DNA from 3 places in the Streptomyces sp. NPDC090077 genome. Region 1 is predicted to be linked to each of the others. Evidence: riboswitches for the same ligand, from Rfam matches in the RefSeq annotation. Region 1 holds a riboswitch; each other region holds the start of a gene.

Region 1 (6,541 bases):
GTTCGCGGGCGCGCTGGACGGCGAGGGACTCGGCGGTGGGTTCGAGGTCGAGGGTGAGGTGGACGGAGCCGTCCTCGAAGCTGCGCTTCTGCTGGTAGCCGACGTCCGTGAACACCTTGATCATCTTGGTGTTGGCAGGCAGCACCTCGGCCGCGAACCTGCGGATCCCGCGCTCCCGGGCCACCGCGCCGATGTGCTCCAGGAGGGCGGAGGCGACCCCGCGGCCCTGGTGGGCGTCCTGGACGAGGAAGGCGACCTCGGCCTCGTCGGCAGGGGCGGAGGCGGGCCGTCCGTCGGGGCCGATGCGGTCGAAGCGGACGGTGCCGATGAACTCCCCGCCGATGGTCGCGGCCAGGCCGACCCGGTCGACGTAGTCGTGGTGCGTGAAGCGGCGGACGTCGCGGTCCGAGAGGCGGGGGTAGGGCGCGAAGAAGCGGTAGTACTTCGACTCGTCCGAGACCTGTTCGTAGAAGCTGACCAGGCGGCCCGCGTCCTCGGTGGTGATGGGGCGGATCCGGGCGGTGCCGCCGTCGCGCAGCACGACGTCCGCTTCCCAGTGGGCCGGGTACGAGGGGTCCGACGCGGTGGTCATGGGGCCACCTTAAGGGGCGGTTCGGCCAGGTGTGCGGGTGCGGTGGACGGGCCGCCCGGCGCGTGCGCGGCGAACGCGGCGTCCAGGGGCGAACCGGTGCAAGCTGGGGAGGGTCGAACGGCGGTGGATACGGGCCGAAGGTCGGTCCGAGCATTCCGGACGGCGTGAGAGACTGGTCTAGACAACCCGTAGAACCTGAAGGGCATCACCATGGCAGAGCGCCGCGTCAACGTCGGCTGGGCCGAGGGCCTGCACGCTCGTCCCGCCTCGATCTTCGTCCGGGCGACGACCGCCTCCGGAGTTCCGGTGACCATCGCGAAGGCCGGCGGCGACCCCGTCAACGCCGCGTCGATGCTGGCGGTCCTGGGCCTGGGCGCCCAGGGTGGCGAGGAGATCGTCCTGGCTTCCGACGCCGAGGGTGCGGACGCCGCGCTCGACCGCCTCGCGAAGCTGGTCGCCGAGGGTCTCGAGGAGCTCCCCGAGACCGTCTGACCCTTCGGGTCCGGTAGACCGGAAGCCGCAGTCCCCACCACCCCGGGGGCTGCGGCTTCCGCTATTTCCCCTCCGGGGAATGCATGCATTCGGCACACCGGAATCGGGCCACGGCGGCGCATAAAAGAGGAAGGGAATTCCTTCGACACCCGGGATCCCCCGGATATCCCTCCGTTGTATACGGGACCTGTTAATTCCGGGCGCTCGCCGTGTTTACGGCAGGTTGCGGATTCCTCACCCTCGGCCGGTGCGCCCCGGCCGACCGCTGCGCGTGCAACGCGGTCAGGGCCCTGGCCCGCTCCGCGTCCCCGCGGGCGACGGCGTCCACGATCGCGGCGTGCTCGGCCCAGCACTCCTCGGGCTGCGCGGGGGGATCGACCAGGTACATCCAGGCGATCTTGTGCCGGGTCTGGGTCAGCAGGGCGATCAGCCCCGGGCTCGCCGAGGCCTGGGACAGCGTCTCGTGGAACCAGGCCCCCAGGGAGCGCAGGTCCTCCCCCTGGGCCCGCCCGGCCCGCTCCCGGCCCAGCCTGACCAGTCCGCGCAGCACCTTCAGGTGGCCGTCGGTGCGCCGGCGGGCGGCCCGGGAGGCGGCGAGCGGCTCCAGCAGCGTCCGCAGCTCCAGGAGGTCGGCGGCCTCCTGCTCGGTCGGTTCCGCCACGCAGGCGCCCGCGTGCCGCCGCGTGGTGACGAAGCCCTCGGACTCCAGGGTCCGCAGCGCCTCCCGCACCGGGACGCGCGAGACCCCGTAGCGGCGGGCGAGCACCTCCTCCGTCAGCCGGCCGCCCGGCCCGAAGAATCCGGAGACGATATCGTCGCGAATCGCTGTGCACACCGCGTGCGCCGGAATACGCAAGGCCGGACCTCCGCTGGTTTCGGTTCGGTTTATCGTGGCCGTGCTGCGACTCTATTGCAACACGCGATAAATTTCCGAGCAGGGCCGAAAACACGAAGAAGGCCCCGGCTCTGTGAGCCGGGGCCTTCTTCGGTGAAGCGCGCTGTGTGCGTGCGGGTCAGATGCCCACGCCGTGGTTGCGCAGGTACGTCAGCGGGTTGATGTCCGTGCCGTACGTGGCGCCGGTGCGGGCCTCGAAGTGCAGGTGCGGACCGCTGGAGTTGCCGGTGGAGCCCGACAGGCCGATCTGCTGGCCCGCGCCCACCGTCTGACCGGCGGAGACGCTCAGCGAGAGCAGGTGCCCGTACTGGGTGTAGGTACCGTCGTTGTGGCGGATCACGACGTTGTTGCCGTACGCGCCGCCCCAGCCGGCCTCGACGACGGTGCCCGCGCCCACGGCGTGGACGATGCTGCCCTCGTCGGCGTGGAAGTCGATGCCCGTGTGGCTACCGGAGGACCACATGCCGCCGCCGGCGCCGTACTGGGTGCTGACGTAGGAGCCGTCGACCGGGGCGACGAAGGTGTTGAGGCGCTTGCGGGCCTCTTCCTTGGCGGCCTTCTCGGCGGCCTCGCGGTCGGCCTTCTCCTTGGCCTCGGCGGTGCGCTTGGCCTCGGCGGCCCGCGTCTTCGCCTCGGCCTCGGCCTGCGCCTGCGCGGCGACGGCCTCGGCGGCGCTCTGCTGGGTCGCGGCCTGGACCTCGATGTCGTCCTGCAGACCGTCGGCGACGACGATCGCGTTCTGACCGGTGTCCTCCATGGACGGAGCGTTGCTGTTGTCCGCCGCGAAGGCCGGAGCGGCCAGGGTGCCGACCACGCCCGTGGTGGCGAGGGCGGCGACGCCGGCGAAACCGGCGGTCTTGCGGCTCAGACGGCTGGAACCACGGTGCTTACCAGAACCGGCGGCACGACTGCCAAACGCCATGAAGGGGGTGATCCTTTCCTTCCCTCTCGCCTACCGGGTTAGCTGACGGGTTCGGAGCAGGAAGGTCTCCTACGGGCCTCCTCTTGCGAGGGGGTCCGATTCACCCCAGGGACACATGTGGGTCCCCGGCTCCCCAGGCTCGCGCCTGACGGGGACTCGGCGATCGCTGTCCGGTGCCGCGGGGGTGCGGCGGGTGCAACTGACGAACAGCACGGCCGACGCTAGGCGGATCATCAGTCAATCGCCAAACACACGAGCGGTTTTGTTGCGTACGCCACACCGCATACATGCAACCACTCCACTAAACGGACAAAGGGGGCTCCGGTGGATGTTCCACCGGAGCCCCCTGGAAACGGGCCGGGTCACGCCCCGTCTCGGGCCTCGCGCCGCTCAGTTGGAGACGACGGTGACCTCACCGATCCCGAGGGCCAGGACGGGCTCCTCGATCTGCGCGGCGTCGCCCACCAGGATGGTGACCAGACGGTCCACCGGGAAGGCGTTCACGACGGCCGAAGTGGCCTCCGCCGTACCGGTGTCGGCCAGCCGCGCGTACAGCCGCGCCTGGTAGTCGTCCGGCAGCTCCTGCTCGACCTGGTCGGCGAGCGTGCCGGCGACGGAGGCCGCCGTCTCGAACTTCAGCGGGGCCACGCCCACCAGGTTCTGCACCGCCACGTCCCGCTCGGCGTCGGTCAGTCCGCCCTCCGCGAGGGTGCGCAGCACCTTCCACAGGTCCTCCAGCGCCGGACCCGTGTTGGGGGTGTCCACCGAACCGCTGATGGCGAGCATCGAGGCGCCCTTGCCGTCGGCGGTCGAGCGCAGCACCTGCCCGAAGGCGCGCACTCCGTAGGTGTAGCCCTTCTCCTCGCGCAGCACCTTGTCCAGACGGGAGGTGAGGGTGCCGCCGAGGCAGTAGGTGCCGAGCACCTGCGGGGCCCAGACGATGTCGTGCCGGTCCGGCCCGATCCGGCCGATCAGCAGCTGCGTCTGGACGGCTCCGGGCCGGTCCACGATGACCACGCGGCCCGTGTCGTCGGCCGTCACCGGCTGGACGGGGCGGGGCGGGGCGGTGTCGCCGGTCCAGGCGCCCAGGGTGTCTGCCAGCAGGGCGTCCAGGTCGATGCCGGTCAGGTCGCCGACGACCACCGCGGTGGCGGTGGAGGGGCGTACGTGGGCCTCGTAGAAGGCGCGTACGGCCCCGGAGTCGATCCGCGCGACCGTCTCCTCGGTGCCCTGGCGCGGGCGGGAGATGCGCAGGCCGGCCGGGAACAGCTCCTTGGAGAGTTCCTTGGCGGCGCGGCGCTGCGGGTTGGCCAGCTCGTGCGGGATCTCGTCGAGCCGGTTGCGCACCAGGCGGTCGACCTCGCCGTCGGCGAAGGCGGGCGCGCCCAGGGCCTCGGCGAGCAGGGAGAGCGCCTTGGGCAGCCGGGAGGCCGGGACCTCCAGGGAGACCCGCAGGCCGGGGTGGTCGGCGTGGGCGTCGAGCGTGGCGCCGCAGCGCTCCAGCTCGGCGGCGAACTCCTCGGCGGAGTGCTTGTCGGTGCCCTCCGACAGGGCGCGGGCCATGATGGTGGCCACCCCGTCGAGGCCCTCGGGCTCGGCGTCCAGCGGCGCCGCGAGGTTCACCTCGACCGCCACCACCTGCTGGCCGGGGCGGTGGCAGCGCAGCAGGGTCAGGCCGTTGGGGAGCGTGGAGCGCTCCGGGGCCGGGAAGGCCCACGGCTTCGCCTCGCCGGCCTGCGGCCGCGGGTGGAAGGTCATCGTGACGGCTGCGGTGTCGCTCACTGCTCCGCCCCCTCGTTCTCGTCGTGCTGCTCGGTCTCCTGGCCCTCGGCGCCGCCCAGCGGCTCGTAGACCAGCACCGCCCGGTTGTCGGGGCGCAGCCTGGCCGCGGCCACGGCCTGCACCTCCTCGGCGGTGACGTCCAGCACCCGCTGGACGGCGGTCAGGGCGAGCTGGGGGTCGCCGAACAGCACCGCGAAGCGGCACAGTTCGTCGGCGCGGCCGGCCACGGTGCCGAGCCGGTCCAGCCACTCGCGCTCCAGCTGCGCCTGCGCGCGCTCCATCTCCTCGGCCGTCGGGCCCTCGGCGGCGAACCGCGCGAGCTCCTCGTCGACGGCCGCCTCGATGGCGGGCACCTCGACGCCGCTGGAGGTCTTGACGTCCAGCCAGCCCAGCGACGGCGCGCCCGCCAGGCGCAGCATGCCGAACCCGGCGGCCACGGCCGTCTGGTCGCGGCGCACCAGGCGGTTGTGCAGGCGGGAGGACTCGCCGCCGCCCAGCACGGTCAGCGCCACGTCGGCGGCGTCGCATTCGCGGGTGCCGTCGTGCGGCAGCCGGTAGGCGGCCATCAGCGCACGCGCCGGCACCTCCTCGACGATCTCCTCGCGCAGCTGCCCGCCCATGATCTCGGGGAGCGAGCCGTCGCGCGGCGGCTGCTTGCCGTCGTGCGCCGGGATGGTGCCGAAGTACTTCTCGATCCAGGCGAGGGTCCGCTCCGGGTCGATGTCGCCCACGACCGACAGCACGGCGTTGTTGGGCGCGTAGTACGTACGGAAGAAGTTGCGCGCGTCCTCCAGGGAGGCGGCGTCCAGGTCGGCCATGGAGCCGATCGGGGTGTGGTGGTACGGGTGGCCCTCCGGGTAGGCGAGGGCGGTCAGCTTCTCGAACGCGGTGCCGTACGGGACGTTGTCGTAGCGCTGGCGGCGCTCGTTCTTGACCACGTCGCGCTGGTTCTCCATGGACTCGTCGTCCAGGGCGGCCAGCAGCGAACCCATGCGGTCCGCCTCCAGCCACAGGGCGAGCTCCAGCTGGTGCGCCGGCATCGTCTCGAAGTAGTTGGTGCGCTCGAAGCTGGTGGTGCCGTTCAGGGAACCGCCGGCGCCCTGGACGAGCTCGAAGTGCCCGTTGCCCGGTACGCTCGCCGAACCCTGGAACATCAGGTGCTCGAAGAGGTGAGCCAGACCGGTCCGCCCCTTGACTTCGTGGCGCGAGCCGACGTCGTACCAGAGGCAGACGGCGGCGACCGGGGTGAGGTGGTCCTCGGACAGCACCACGCGCAGGCCGTTGGCCAGCCGGTGCTCGGTCGCTGTCAGGCCGCCGGAGCCGGCCTGAGCTGTGGCCGTGTGACCCATGGGCATGTGGTCCCTTCGATCGCGATGCAGAGATTTCTGTCAGACCTGCCACTGTATGCAAGCGCACCGACGGCCGGATAAGTTCCCGGGTCACTCCCCCGGACTCCGTACGGGGGACCCCCGGGGTCGGAGTCCGCGTTGTCGGTGCCTCGGGCCACAATGGTCCGCGTCAACCACGCCAGATCCACCCAGTACATCCCGAACCTTGGTTAAGGAGCCGCGCAGCGATGGCCCGCCGCAGCACGAAGACCCCGCCGCCGGAGGATTTCGAGGAGAAGATCCTCGACATCGACGTCGTCGACGAAATGCAGGGCTCCTTCCTCGAGTACGCGTACTCGGTGATCTACTCCCGCGCCCTGCCCGACGCCCGCGACGGCATGAAGCCGGTGCACCGGCGCATCGTCTACCAGATGAACGAGATGGGCCTGCGGCCCGACCGGGGGTACGTCAAGTGCGCCCGCGTCGTCGGCGAGGTCATGGGCAAGCTGCACCCGCACGGCGACCAGTCG
Region 2 (6,541 bases), on a different contig from region 1:
CCGGAGCGGTTCGCCGACCCGGACACCCTGGACCTCTCCCGGAGTGACAATCAGCACCTCGGATACGGCCACGGGATCCACTACTGCCTCGGTGCCCCGCTCGCCCGTCTCGAAGGGCAGACGGCGCTCGGAACTTTGCTGAAGCGTCTGCCGGATATGGAACTTGCGATTCCCCCTACGGACCTGCGCTGGCGCGGCGGACTCATCATGAGGGGCCTGCGCACCCTCCCCGTCCGCTTCACAGTCCCGAACGAATGAGTCCGCGAGCGAAGCGGGACTGACCGGAAGTCAGTCCGCAACTCGGTCCACCGTCGAACTTGTGACATCCGTTCGAAGGCGGCTAGGTTCTGCCGTTACCCCGCCGTTATGCGAAAGGTGCAGTCTCATGCTTCCCGGGAACGGCCGCCACAGACGCCCCCGCCAGGTACCCGCGCTCGTCGTCACCGCAGGAGTCACCGGCTCCGCGCTGGCCATGCCGCTGCTCGCCGCCACCGGTGCGAACGCGGCCGACACCGCCACGTGGGACAAGGTCGCCGACTGCGAGAGCGGCGGCACCTGGAGCGCGAACTCCGGCAGCGGCGCCTACGGCGGCCTGCAGTTCACCCTGGAGCAGTGGCGCAACGCCGGCGGCCTCGCGTACGCGGAGCGCCCCGACCTCGCCAGCCGCTCCCAGCAGATCGCGGTCGCCGAGCGGGTGCTGGCCTCCCAGGGCCCCCAGGCGTGGCCGCTGTGCTCCGCCTCGGCCGGGCTGACCCAGCAGGGCCCCGCGCCCGAGGTGGACCCGGGCGACAAGCTGAACCCCGGCCCCGTGGCGCCCACCCCGACCCGGCCCGACGACTCGGTGCCGAACGCGGGCAAGGGCAAGCCCTCCACCGACTTCGGGGCCCCGACCCCGGCGCCGGGCACCCCGTCCAACCCGAGCGGTCTGCCGGACTACCCGCTGGGCCCCTCCAGCGGACTGCCCGTCATGCCCGCGCCGGACTTCACCGTCCAGCCCACGACGCCCGGCACGCCCACCCCCACCCCGGGCACGCCCACGCCCACGGCGCCGGGCACCCCGACCGCCCCGGGCGCCACCCCGACGACTCCGGCCACGCCGGGCGCCACTCCCACCCCGGGCGTCACGCCCACCGCCCCGGCCACCCCGGGCGACCCGACGGCCACCCCGTCCGCCGGGGCGACCGACGGCTCGGGCAAGCACCGCGGCCCGGCCGCCGTCGAGGTGCCGGGGGCACCTGGCACGGCGTCAGCACCCGCCGGGCAGCCCGTCTACACCGTGAAGGCGGGCGACAGCCTTTCGGACATCGCGAAGGCCAAGGGCGTCGAAGGCGGTTGGGGCGAGCTCTACAAGGCCAACGAGCAGGTCATCGGTGGGGACGCGGACCTCATCAAGCCCGGACAGAACCTGGATCTAACCAAGAAATAGGGGGCAGTTCGGACATCCATTAAGAGTTGAATGTCCGTTATCGCCAAATGAGACATGCATCTCTTCCGGACAACTGGCGTGTCTCGTTCCGGAACTGTTGCAAACCCCCCTCTCACCTGCGCAAACGCGCTTCCGAGAGTGGCAAGTAGGCCGGTTTCTCCCCAAAATCGCACGTTGAACATCGGGGAGAGACCTGTCTACCTTCTGAATCGCTCGCCACCGCGGGCTCCTTCGACCGCATCGCCGAATCCTGCCGGCGGACGGAGGGAACAGTCGTCGCGCAAGCGCCGAAGGCAGGAGCGGGGGAACCAAGGTAGGCGCCGGGAAAGGCCGTTGAGAGACGGTCCGCGTACCGGCTAGGGGTGAAGACACGCGCCGCAATCCGCGTGACCGGGCAACTCATCCGCCCGAACCCGACAGCTCACCTCGAAGGCGTCGGTGAGGAGAACTCCATGCTGCTTTCCGGCAAGGGCAAGCACCGCCGCGGCTCCAAGGCCGTCCGCATCGTCACGCTCGCCGGTGTCGCCGGTGTCGCCGTCGCGGCCCCGCTGATGGCCGCCGGTACCGCCAGCGCCGCCACCGCGGCCGAGTGGGACAAGGTCGCCGCCTGCGAGTCCGGCGGCAACTGGTCCATCAACACGGGCAACGGCTACTACGGCGGCCTGCAGTTCTCGTCCTCCACGTGGGCCGCGTACGGCGGCAAGGCGTACGCCTCGCAGGCCAACCAGGCCACCAAGGGCCAGCAGATAGCCATCGCCGAGAAGGTCCTCAAGGGCCAGGGCAAGGGCGCCTGGCCGCACTGCGGCGTCGGCCTGTCCAACTCCTCGTACAACGGCGGCGGTTCGACCACCCCGGCCAAGCCGAAGCCCGAGACCAAGCCGGCCCCGGCCAAGCCCGCTCCGGCCAAGCCGGCCCCGGCGAAGCCCGCTCCGGCCAAGCCGTCCACGCCGAAGACCGAGACCGAGACCGAGACCAAGGGCTCCGGCTCCGGCTCGGGCAACTGGACCCCGTCGAAGCCGTCGACCGGCACCCCGGCGACCGGCTCCTACACGGTCAAGGAAGGCGACACCCTCGGCACCATCGCCGACGCCAACAAGGTCAAGGGCGGCTGGGAGAAGCTCTTCGAGCTGAACAAGGACACCGTGTCCGACGCCGACCTGATCTACCCCGGCCAGAAGCTGAAGCTCGGCTGAACCTCCGCGTAACACTCGCGGCACCCCGCAGCATCCCCGCCGCCCGGCGCGTATCCCCCCACGCGCCGGGCGGCGGCGTGTCGTCCGCGGGTCCCCGCATTCCGGAACCGGACGACCGGCTTCCGGCATCTCCTCTCCCAGGGAGCCGGGGAATTCAAGGGCCCTATGTCCCGGAAGGCGGGTATTCGGCCCCTTTTTCGTCCCAGGACCCGGGCGGTCGGGCAGCCCACTGCCCGGAGCCGGTTAGGCTCTAGTCGGCAGGGCCGTCCCACGGCCCACACGCCACCGCACACCCAGCGTCACATCCCAGAAGGAGATGCTCGTGCCGTCCATCGACGTCGTCGTAGCCCGGGAAATCCTGGACTCCCGAGGCAACCCCACGGTCGAGGTCGAGGTGGGCCTCGACGACGGCAGCACCGGCCGTGCTGCCGTTCCGTCCGGCGCCTCCACCGGTGCCTTCGAGGCCATCGAGCTCCGTGACGGTGACCCCAACCGTTACATGGGCAAGGGCGTGGAGAAGGCCGTCCTCGCCGTCATCGAGCAGATCGGGCCGGAGCTCGTCGGCTACGACGCCACCGAGCAGCGCCTGATCGACCAGGCGATGTTCGACCTCGACGCCACCGACAACAAGGGCTCGCTCGGCGCCAACGCCATCCTCGGCGTCTCCCTCGCCGTCGCGCACGCCGCCTCCGAGGCCTCGGACCTGCCGCTGTTCCGCTACCTCGGCGGCCCGAACGCGCACCTGCTGCCCGTTCCGATGATGAACATCCTCAACGGTGGGTCGCACGCCGACTCCAACGTCGACATCCAGGAGTTCATGATCGCCCCGATCGGCGCGGAGTCCTTCTCCGAGGCGCTGCGCTGGGGTGCCGAGGTCTACCACACCCTCAAGAAGGTCCTGCACACCAAGGGCCTCTCCACCGGCCTGGGCGACGAGGGCGGCTTCGCCCCGAACCTGGAGTCCAACCGCGCCGCGCTCGACCTCATCATCGAGGCCATCAAGCAGGCCGGCTACACCCCGGGCAAGGACATCGCGCTCGCGCTCGACGTCGCCGCGTCCGAGTTCTACAAGGACGGCAAGTACGAGTTCGAGGGCCAGTCCCGCTCGGCCGCCGAGATGACCGACTACTACGCCGAGCTCGTCGAGGCGTACCCGCTCGTCTCCATCGAGGACCCGCTCTTCGAGGACGACTGGGCCGGCTGGAAGACCATCACCGACCGCCTGGGCGCCAAGGTCCAGATCGTCGGCGACGACCTCTTCGTCACCAACCCCGAGCGCCTCGCCCGCGGCATCGAGGAGGGCTCCGCGAACGCCCTGCTCGTGAAGGTGAACCAGATCGGTTCCCTGACCGAGACCCTCGACGCCGTCGAGATGGCCCAGCGCAACGGCTTCAAGTGCATGATGTCGCACCGCTCCGGCGAGACCGAGGACGTCACCATCGCCGACCTCGCCGTCGCCGTGAACTGCGGTCAGATCAAGACCGGCGCCCCGGCCCGCTCGGACCGCGTCGCCAAGTACAACCAGCTGCTGCGCATCGAGGAGATCCTCGACGACGCCGCCGTGTACGCCGGCCGCAGCGCCTTCCCGCGCTTCAAGGGCTGACACCGCCTCAGGGCGGAGCCCCCGGGGGGACACCCCTGGGGTCTCAGCCTCCGTACGTCCCCGCACTCGGTCCCGTACCGTGTGCGGGGACGTATTGCGTAGTGCGCGCACAGGGGAGGCGGGGCCATGGCCGGGAACCGGGATCGGTTCTCCACCTTCTCGACGGCGACCCGGCTCAAACAGCTCGGCGAACGGACCGCGGCCCACGTCTACCGCTCGCAGTCCCGCCGGCACATCCGCCGCAGCCGGCTCACCGGCCGCGCGGCACTGCTGGTCCTCGTCCTCTGTACGCTGGTCGTCGCCCTCGCGTATCCGATGCGCCAGTACGTTTCCCAGCGCTCGGAGATCACGGACCAGCAGCGGGCCGCGGACACCGCACGCAAGCGGCTCGAACAGCTCCGCGACGAGAAGGCCCGCTGGCAGGACCCCGCGTACGCGGAGCAGCAGGCGCGCAAGCACCTGCACTTCCTGCGCCCGGGGGAGATCGGCTACATCATGACCGACCCCGGGGCCGCGGCCCCGGAGCGCCGCCGCGGCGGCCAGGACGGTTCCGACCGCCCCTGGTACTCCAACGTCTGGGACGGCGTCGACAAGGCCGACCGCCCCGGCGAATGACCCACCCATCACGTACGACCGAACGAAGAGACTTCCTCCAGGCATGCAGACGCCCCCGCCCCAGACCGACCGGACCGAGCCGACCGACGCGGACATCGAGGCGTTCGAGCAGCAGCTCGGCCGCCCGCCGCGCGGGCTGCGCGCCATCGCGCACCGCTGCCCCTGCGGCCAGCCGGACGTCGTCGAGACCGCACCCCGGCTGCCCGACGGCACCCCCTTCCCCACGCTGTACTACCTGACGTGCCCGCGCGCGGCCTCCGCGATCGGCACGCTGGAGGCCAACGGCGTGATGAAGGAGATGCAGGCCCGGCTCGCCGAGGACCCGGAGCTCGCCGCCGCGTACCAGAAGGCGCACGAGGACTACATCCAGCGGCGGGACGCCATCGAGGTGCTCCAGGGCTTCCCGAGCGCCGGCGGCATGCCGGACCGGGTCAAGTGCCTGCACGTGCTGGTCGGCCACTCGCTGGCCGCCGGCCCCGGGGTGAACCCGTTCGGCGACGAGGCCCTGGCCATGCTGCCGGAGTGGTGGGCCAAGGGCGCCTGCGTCACCCCGTGCGGGGAGAAGAAGGAAGAGGAGACCGGGGAGGAGTCCGCATGACCCGGGTCGCGGGCATCGACTGCGGTACGAACTCCATCCGCCTCCTGGTCGCCGACTGCGACCCGGTCACCGGCGACCTGGTCGAGCTCGACCGGCGGATGACCGTCGTCCGGCTCGGCCAGGGCGTGGACCGGACCGGCCGGCTGGCTCCGGAGGCGCTGGAGCGCACCTTCGCGGCCTGCCGCGAGTACGCCGGGGTGATCAAGGAGTTCGGCGCCGAGCGGGTGCGGTTCGTGGCCACCTCGGCCTCGCGCGACGCGGAGAACCGGGACGAGTTCGTCCGGGGCGTGCTGGACATCCTCGGCGTCGAGCCCGAGGTGATCTCCGGCGACCAGGAGGCGGAGTTCTCCTTCACCGGCGCCACCCGGGAGCTCGTCGCGCACGAGCACCTGGAGCGGCCGTTCCTGGTGGTGGACATCGGCGGCGGCTCGACCGAGTTCGTCGTCGGCGAGGACCGCGTACGGGCGGCCCGCTCGGTCGACGTGGGCTGCGTCCGGATGACCGAGCGCCACCTGGTGGTGGACGGCGAGGTCACCGACCCGCCGACCGCGGCGCAGATCGCCGCCATGCGGGCCGACATCGAGGCGGCCCTGGACCTGGCCGCCGAGACGGTCCCGCTCGCCGAGGCACGCACCCTGGTGGGCCTCGCGGGCTCGGTGACCACGGTCGCCGCGATCGCGCTCGGCCTGACCGCGTACGACTCGTCGGCGATCCACCACTCCCGGATCCCCTACGAGCGGGTCCGCGAGATCAGCGAGCGCATGCTGACCGCCACCCACGCCGAACGCGCCGCCATCCCCGTGATGCACCCGGGGCGGGTCGACGTGATCGGCGCGGGCGCCCTGGTGCTGCTCGCGATCATGGAGCGCATCGGCGCCACCGAGGTCGTGGTCTCCGAGCACGACATCCTGGACGGCATCGCCTGGTCCGTGGCCTGACCGGACTGGACGCCGCGAGGGGCCCCGCGGAGCGCGGGGCCCCTCGCGGCTTCGCGCCTTCCGGGGTCCCGGAGGCGTGTCCGGGGGTAGCCTCGCAACCATGATCGACAACTCCGCCCCCGCCGACGCGCTCCGCGCAGTGATCGCGGACCTCGCGGCCGTCCCGGA
Region 3 (6,541 bases), on a different contig from region 1:
ATCTGCCTTCCGTGTCCTACGTGCCGTACTGCCCGCGTTTTACGAATGGCACCGTTCGTTGCTGCTTCCCAGGAGGTGAATCCAGATGGCCATGCCCCTGCGACAGTCCATCAGGGTCGGGACCTATCTTCTCGAACAGAAGCTCCGCAAGCGCGAGAAGTTCCCGCTGATCGTCGAGCTGGAGCCGCTCTACGCCTGCAACCTCGCCTGCGAGGGCTGCGGGAAGATCCAGCACCCCGCCGGAGTGCTCAAGCAGCGCATGCCGGTCGCCCAGGCGGTCGGCGCGGTCCTGGAGTCCGGCGCGCCCATGGTCTCCATCGCGGGCGGCGAGCCCCTGATGCACCCGCAGATCCACGAGATCGTGCGCCAGCTGGTGGCCCGCCGGAAATACGTGTTCCTCTGCACCAACGCACTGCTGCTCCGGAAGAAGATCGAGAAGTTCGCCCCGTCCCCCTATTTCGCCTTCGCCGTCCACATTGACGGCCTGCGCGAACGCCACGACGAATCCGTGGCCAAGGAAGGCGTCTTCGACGAGGCCGTCGCCGCCATCAAGGAGGCCAAGCGCCGCGGATTCCGGGTGACCACCAACTCCACCTTCTTCAACACCGACACCCCGCAGACGATCATCGAGGTGCTGAACTTCCTCAACGACGACCTCCAGGTCGACGAAATGATGATCTCGCCCGCCTACGCCTACGAAAAGGCACCCGACCAGGAGCACTTCCTCGGCGTCGAACAGACCCGGGAACTCTTCAGGAAGGCCTTCGCGGGCGGCAACCGGCGCCGCTGGCGGCTCAACCACTCCCCGCTCTTCCTCGACTTCCTGGAGGGCAAGGCCGATTTCCCCTGCACGGCCTGGGCCATTCCCAATTACTCGCTCTTCGGCTGGCAGCGCCCCTGCTACCTGATGAGCGACGGCTACGTGCCCACGTACCGGGAGCTCATCGAGGACACGGACTGGAGCAAGTACGGCCGCGGCAAGGACCCGCGCTGCGCCAACTGCATGGCGCACTGCGGCTACGAGCCGACCGCCGTCCTCGCCACCATGGGCTCCCTCAAGGAGTCCCTGCGCGCCGCCCGGGAGACGGTCGCGAGCAACCGGGACACGTCGGCATGACCGGGGGACAGGGGGCGCGGCGGGGCTTCGACCTCGCCGCGCTGCTCGCCGAGCGCGGCGGGGAGCGCTACGAGCTGCACGCCCGTCACCTCAACCACCAGCTGCCCCGCATGCTGCACACCATCGGCTTCGACAAGGTCTACGAGCGGGCCGAGGGCGCCCACTTCTGGGACGCCGAGGGCAACGACTACCTCGACATGCTGGCCGGGTTCGGGGTGATGGGCCTCGGCCGGCACCACCCCGTGGTGCGCCGGGCCCTGCACGACGTCCTGGACGCCCAGCTCGCCGACCTGACCCGCTTCGACTGCCAGCCGCTGCCCGGACTGCTGGCCGAGAAGCTGCTGTCCTACAGCCCGCACCTCGACCGGGTCTTCTTCGGCAACAGCGGCACCGAGGCGGTGGAGACCGCCCTGAAGTTCGCCCGCTGCGCCACCGGGCGGCCCAGGATCCTCTACTGCGACCACGCCTTCCACGGGCTGACCACCGGCTCGCTGTCCGTCAACGGCGAAGGCGGCTTCCGCGACGGGTTCGGCCCGCTGCTGCCCGACACGAAGATCGCGCTCGGGGACCTGACGGCCCTGGAGCGGGAGCTCGCGCGCGGGGACGTGGCCGCCTTCGTGGTGGAGCCGGTCCAGGGCAAGGGGGTGCACGCGGCCCCGCCAGGGTTCCTGCGGGCCGCGCAGGAACTGCTGCACCGGCACAAGGCCCTCCTGATCGCCGACGAGGTGCAGACCGGCCTCGGACGGACCGGGGACTTCTACGCGTACCAGCACGAGCCGGGCGTGGAGCCGGACCTGGTCTGCGTGGCGAAGGCGCTCTCCGGCGGGTACGTCCCCGTCGGCGCCACCCTGGGCAAGGACTGGATCTTCCAGAAGGTGTACTCGTCCATGGACCGGGTGCTGGTGCACTCCGCCAGCTTCGGTTCCAACGCCCAGGCGATGGCGGCCGGGCTGGCCGTGCTGTCCGTCATGGAGGACGAGCAGGTGGTGGCCAACGCCCGGGCCATGGGCGACCTGCTGCGCGGACGCCTGGCCGCGCTCGTGGACCGGTACGAGCTGCTGCACGAGGTGCGCGGACGCGGACTGATGATCGGCATCGAGTTCGGCAGGCCCACCTCGCTGGGGCTGCGCAGCCGGTGGGCGATGCTCCAGGCGGCCCGCAAGGGGCTGTTCGCCCAGATGGTCGTGGTGCCGCTGCTGCGCAGGCACCGGATCCTCACCCAGGTCTCCGGGGACCACCTGGAGGTCATCAAGCTCATCCCGCCGCTCATCGTGGACGAGGCGGACGTGGAGCGGTTCGTCGGGGCCTTCCGGGAGGTCATGGACGAGGCGCACGGCGGGGGCGGCCTGATGTGGGACTTCGGCCGGACCCTGGTGAAGCAGGCGGTCGGCAACCGCTGAGGCGCGGCGGTGCCGGAGGGGGCCCGTCCGGGCCCCCTCCGGCCGTCCGGGGTCAGCCCTCCAGGAGCCTGTCCCGCAGCCGGTCCAGGGATTCGGGTGCGAGCGCGAGCCCCTCGGCGAGGTAGCGCTGCACGCCGCCCCACTGCTCGTCGATGACCGCGAAGGCCGCGAGCAGGTACTCCGCGCGGGCGTCGAACAGCGGCGCCAGCAGCTCCATCACCTCGGGGGAGCGGGACTCGGGCGCGTCGCTGCCCCGGCGCACCCGGTAGCGGTTGTGCGGGGCGTTGGACTCCAGGTAGTCCGCCACGATCGCCTCCCGCTCCACGCCCAGCGCGAGCAGGGTCACCGCGACCGACAGTCCGGCGCGGTCCTTGCCGGCGGCGCAGTGCATCAGCGCCGGCACGCTGTCCAGCGCGAGCGCGTGCACGACGCGGCTGTGTTCGGCGGTCCGGGTGCGGATGATCGTGCGGTACGAGTCCCTCATGCGGGCGGCGGCCCGGCCCTCCCCGAGGAGGCCGCGGAGCTGGTCGAGCTCGCCGTCGCGGACCATCTTCCAGAAGTCGCGCCCGTCGGCCGGATCCGTCAGCGGGATGTTCACGTTGCGTACACCCGGAAGTTCGACGTCCGGGCCCTCCAGGGCCTGATCGGCTCCGTTGCGGAAGTCGAAGACGGTGTGCAGGCCCAGCGACGCGAGGAACTCTGCGTCGGTTTCGGTGGCATGCGCCAGATGTCCGCTTCGGAACAGTCGTCCCGGCCTGACCCGTCGTCCGTCCCGGGTCGGCAACCCGCCCACGTCACGGAAGTTGCGCACTCCGGTCAGCCCCGCGCCGGGTTCGGGTGCACCCGGAAGGGGCTGGGGTATCTGCTGGGTCACGTGTACTCCTCCGCGTAGGTCCATGGTGTCCGAATTGGTCTGGTTGAGAACAACTTGCCATAGGTGGAGGCGAGATCGGGCCGGTCCCCGTGAGCCAGATCATACGGTGACCGTGCGTGCCTGATCGCGAGAACCGAATTGCCTTGTGGGGGCGGTTGTTGATGGTGCGGAATGGACGCAGGGTGACCGGAATTCCATTGATCCCCCATATCTGCGAATCCGTCAGGGAATTCGCGGCTTGTTGCCCGGCGCCCCGCTCGATTACCTTCGCGATCGATCCGGGTGGACCGCCTAATCCTGCCGCCGCCCGGGAACCGCACCCGACCATCGCGCGCGGCAGGAGCGGGGGAACCAGGTAGGCCGCTGCTCCGGAGCGTTTCCGGCGCAGCTAGGGGTGAAGCCGAACCGTGCTCCGCACGTACGGCCGGACATCTCCAGTCCGAACCCGACAGCTCACCTCGCAGGCGACGGAGAGGAATTCGCCATGCCCGGAAAGGGTAAGCACCGCCGTCCGAAGTCCCGTTCGATATCCCGCGGCTTCGCCGTCGCCGGGACCGGCGGAGCGGCCCTCGCGCTCCCGCTGATGGGTGCCGCCGGCGCCAACGCCGCCCCGGCCGCCGCCCCGGCGACGTCCGCGCCGGCGCAGAGCGCGCAGGCCCCGCTCGCCGCGGCCCCCGCCGCCGCGCCCGAGGCCGCCGCGACCACCGTCTACACGGTCGTGCCGGGCGACTACCTCTCCAAGATCGCCGCCGAGCGCCACCTCGACGGCGGCTGGGAGCAGCTGTACGCCGACAACCGCGAGGCCGTCGGCACCGACCCGTCCCTCATCCACCCGGGCCTGAAGCTGACCCTCGGCGGCCAGGGTGCGGCCCCCGCCGCGAAGGCTCCTGCGGCCCCGGCCGAGGAATCCTCCAGCGGTGCTCCGGCCGCCTCCGAGGGGCTGGGCGGCAAGGCCCAGGCCCCGAAGAGCACCGGGAAGGGCGCCGCCGCCAAGGCCGCCCGCAGCTCCGGCGGTGCGGCCGCCCAGGGCTCCGGCGCCGCCGCCAAGAGCGAGAAGGCCGCCGCCCCCGCCGCGCCCGCCACCGCGTCCGGGTTCACCTCCCCCGTCGCCGGCGGCGTCTCCACCCAGTACCGGGTCAGCGGCGCCATGTGGTCCTCCGGCTACCACACCGGCGTCGACTTCATCGCGGGCACCGGCACCACCGTCCGGGCCGTCGGCGCGGGTACCGTGGTTTCCGCAGGCTGGGGCGGCGCGTACGGCAACGAGGTCGTCATCAAGCACGCCGACGGCAAGTACTCCCAGTACGGCCACCTCTCCTCGCTCTCCGTCTCGGCGGGCCAGAGCGTCACCGGCGGCCAGACCATCGGGCTGTCCGGCGCGACCGGCAACGTGACCGGCCCCCACCTCCACTTCGAGATCCGCACGGGCCCGTCCTACGGCTCGGACATCGACCCGCTCGGCTACCTCCGCTCCAAGGGCGTGAGCATCTGACGGCACCCGCCGTCGGCACGAGAACGCGCGTGGGGCCGGGACCCGAGGGGGGTCCCGGCCCCACGTGTACTTATTCCTTATCCCCCGCGTGGTATAGATCACGGCCCGTCAACCCCTCATTACGTTGGCGTAGGTTGGTTGCCAAGGTGAAGGATGTCGTCCTGTGGCAGCGACGAAGACGACACTGAAGACCATCGGCTCGTACGCGGCGATCGGGGACAGCTTCACCGAAGGCGTGGGGGACCCGGGACCCGGGGATTCCTATCTCGGCTGGGCGGACCGGCTCGCCGTACTCCTGGCCGACCGGCGCGACGAGCACGACTTCCGGTACGCGAATCTGGCCGTGCGGGGCAAAGTCCTCGACCAGATCGTGGCCGACCAGGTTCCGAGAGCCAAGGAACTCGCACCCGACCTCGTCACCTTCTGCGCGGGCGGCAACGACATCATCCGCCCCGGCAGCGACCCGGACGACGTCGCGGAGCGGTTCGAGGCGGCCCTCGCCGACCTCAAGGCCTCCGTGGGCCTCGTCATGATCACGACCGGCTTCGACACCCGGGGCGTACCGGTCCTCAAGCACCTGCGGGGCAAGATCGCGACGTACAACGTCCACGTCCGCGCCATCGCCGACCGCTACGACTGCCCCGTCCTCGACCTCTGGTCCCTGAAGACCGTCCAGGACCGCCGGGCCTGGGACGGCGACCGGCTCCACCTCTCGCCCGAGGGCCACACCCGCGTCGCGCTGCGCGCCGCCCAGGTCCTCGGCTACGAGGTGCCGGCCGACCCGGACCAGCCGTGGCCGCCCGTCCCGCCGCGCGGCTCGGTGGACGTGACCCGCGACAACATCCACTGGGCGCGCGAGCACCTCGTGCCGTGGATCGGCCGCCGGCTGCGCGGCGAGTCCTCCGGCGACCACGTCGAGGCCAAGCGCCCGGACCTGCTGCCGCTGTAGCCCGAGGACGGGGGCCGGGGGACGGGGGCGGACGGACGGTGTGACGGCCGCGACGGCGGACCGGACACCGCGCGGCGGAATCCTCCGGGGCCGGTGTGCGTTGGGATGGTCGTAGCAGACGTACGACCGTCCCATCCTGCACCTTCTCAGGAGGCGCCTTGACCGGCTCCCTTCCCCTGCGTCCCCGGCTGCGCGCCCTGCGGCCCGAAGCCTTCGGCGCGGACCCCTCCGGCGCGCGGCTGGAGCGGATCCTGCGCTCGCCGAACTTCGCCGACGGGGTCTTCCAGAACCCGGTCGGGGCCCGGACCAGGCCTTCCGGATCGATGGCGGAGTTCGCCAAGATCTACTTCCACAAGGAGCAGCGGACCCGGCGCAGCCCCGCGGCGCCCATCCCCGTGCACCCGACCACCCTCGCCGACCTGGCCAAGCCGCCGGCGAGCGGGCTGCGCCTGACCTGGATGGGCCACTCCACCGTGCTCGCGGAGATCGACGGCCGCCGGGTGCTCTTCGACCCCGTGTGGGGCGACCGGTGCTCCCCCTTCCCCTTCGCCGGGCCCAAGCGGCTCCACCCGGTTCCCGTGCCGCTGGCCTCGCTGGGCGCCGTCGACGTCGTCGTGATCTCCCACGACCACTACGACCACCTCGACCTCCCCACCATCAAGGCCCTGGCCGGCACGGACACGGTCTTCGCCGTGCCGCTCGGCGTCGG

Evidence for each region. A riboswitch is a leader RNA that binds a small molecule or an ion and turns the genes downstream of it on or off. The one in region 1 is predicted to bind cyclic di-AMP.
Region 2: another riboswitch for cyclic di-AMP. It lies ahead of ACIPW5_RS12740 (transglycosylase family protein); the one in region 1 lies ahead of ACIPW5_RS07510 (M23 family metallopeptidase).
Region 3: another riboswitch for cyclic di-AMP. It lies ahead of ACIPW5_RS03915 (peptidoglycan DD-metalloendopeptidase family protein); the one in region 1 lies ahead of ACIPW5_RS07510 (M23 family metallopeptidase).

What each region holds. Positions count from the first base shown of each region.
Region 1 is NZ_JBIVEG010000003.1:120,547-127,087, reverse strand. It holds gene ACIPW5_RS07525 (GNAT family N-acetyltransferase) at 1-592, opposite strand, end outside; gene ACIPW5_RS07520 (HPr family phosphocarrier protein) at 803-1,084, shown strand; gene ACIPW5_RS07515 (GntR family transcriptional regulator) at 1,275-1,940, opposite strand; gene ACIPW5_RS07510 (M23 family metallopeptidase) at 2,098-2,901, opposite strand; cyclic di-AMP (ydaO/yuaA leader) riboswitch at 2,914-3,073, opposite strand; gene ACIPW5_RS07505 (M16 family metallopeptidase) at 3,292-4,659, opposite strand; gene ACIPW5_RS07500 (M16 family metallopeptidase) at 4,680-6,032, opposite strand; gene ACIPW5_RS07495 (DNA topoisomerase (ATP-hydrolyzing) subunit A) at 6,260-6,541, shown strand, end outside.
Region 2 is NZ_JBIVEG010000006.1:61,700-68,240, reverse strand. It holds gene ACIPW5_RS12750 (cytochrome P450) at 1-258, shown strand, start outside; gene ACIPW5_RS12745 (transglycosylase family protein) at 386-1,426, shown strand; cyclic di-AMP (ydaO/yuaA leader) riboswitch at 1,702-1,876, shown strand; gene ACIPW5_RS12740 (transglycosylase family protein) at 1,879-2,619, shown strand; gene eno (phosphopyruvate hydratase) at 2,936-4,222, shown strand; gene ACIPW5_RS12730 (septum formation initiator family protein) at 4,349-4,837, shown strand; gene ACIPW5_RS12725 (DUF501 domain-containing protein) at 4,881-5,435, shown strand; gene ACIPW5_RS12720 (exopolyphosphatase) at 5,432-6,373, shown strand; gene ACIPW5_RS12715 (hypothetical protein) at 6,474-6,541, shown strand, end outside.
Region 3 is NZ_JBIVEG010000001.1:884,769-891,309, reverse strand. It holds gene ACIPW5_RS03935 (1-hydroxy-2-methyl-2-butenyl 4-diphosphate reductase) at 1-79, shown strand, start outside; gene hpnH (adenosyl-hopene transferase HpnH) at 86-1,117, shown strand; gene ACIPW5_RS03925 (aspartate aminotransferase family protein) at 1,114-2,517, shown strand; gene ACIPW5_RS03920 (tyrosine-protein phosphatase) at 2,570-3,391, opposite strand; cyclic di-AMP (ydaO/yuaA leader) riboswitch at 3,670-3,871, shown strand; gene ACIPW5_RS03915 (peptidoglycan DD-metalloendopeptidase family protein) at 3,876-4,883, shown strand; gene ACIPW5_RS03910 (SGNH/GDSL hydrolase family protein) at 5,047-5,832, shown strand; gene ACIPW5_RS03905 (MBL fold metallo-hydrolase) at 5,991-6,541, shown strand, end outside.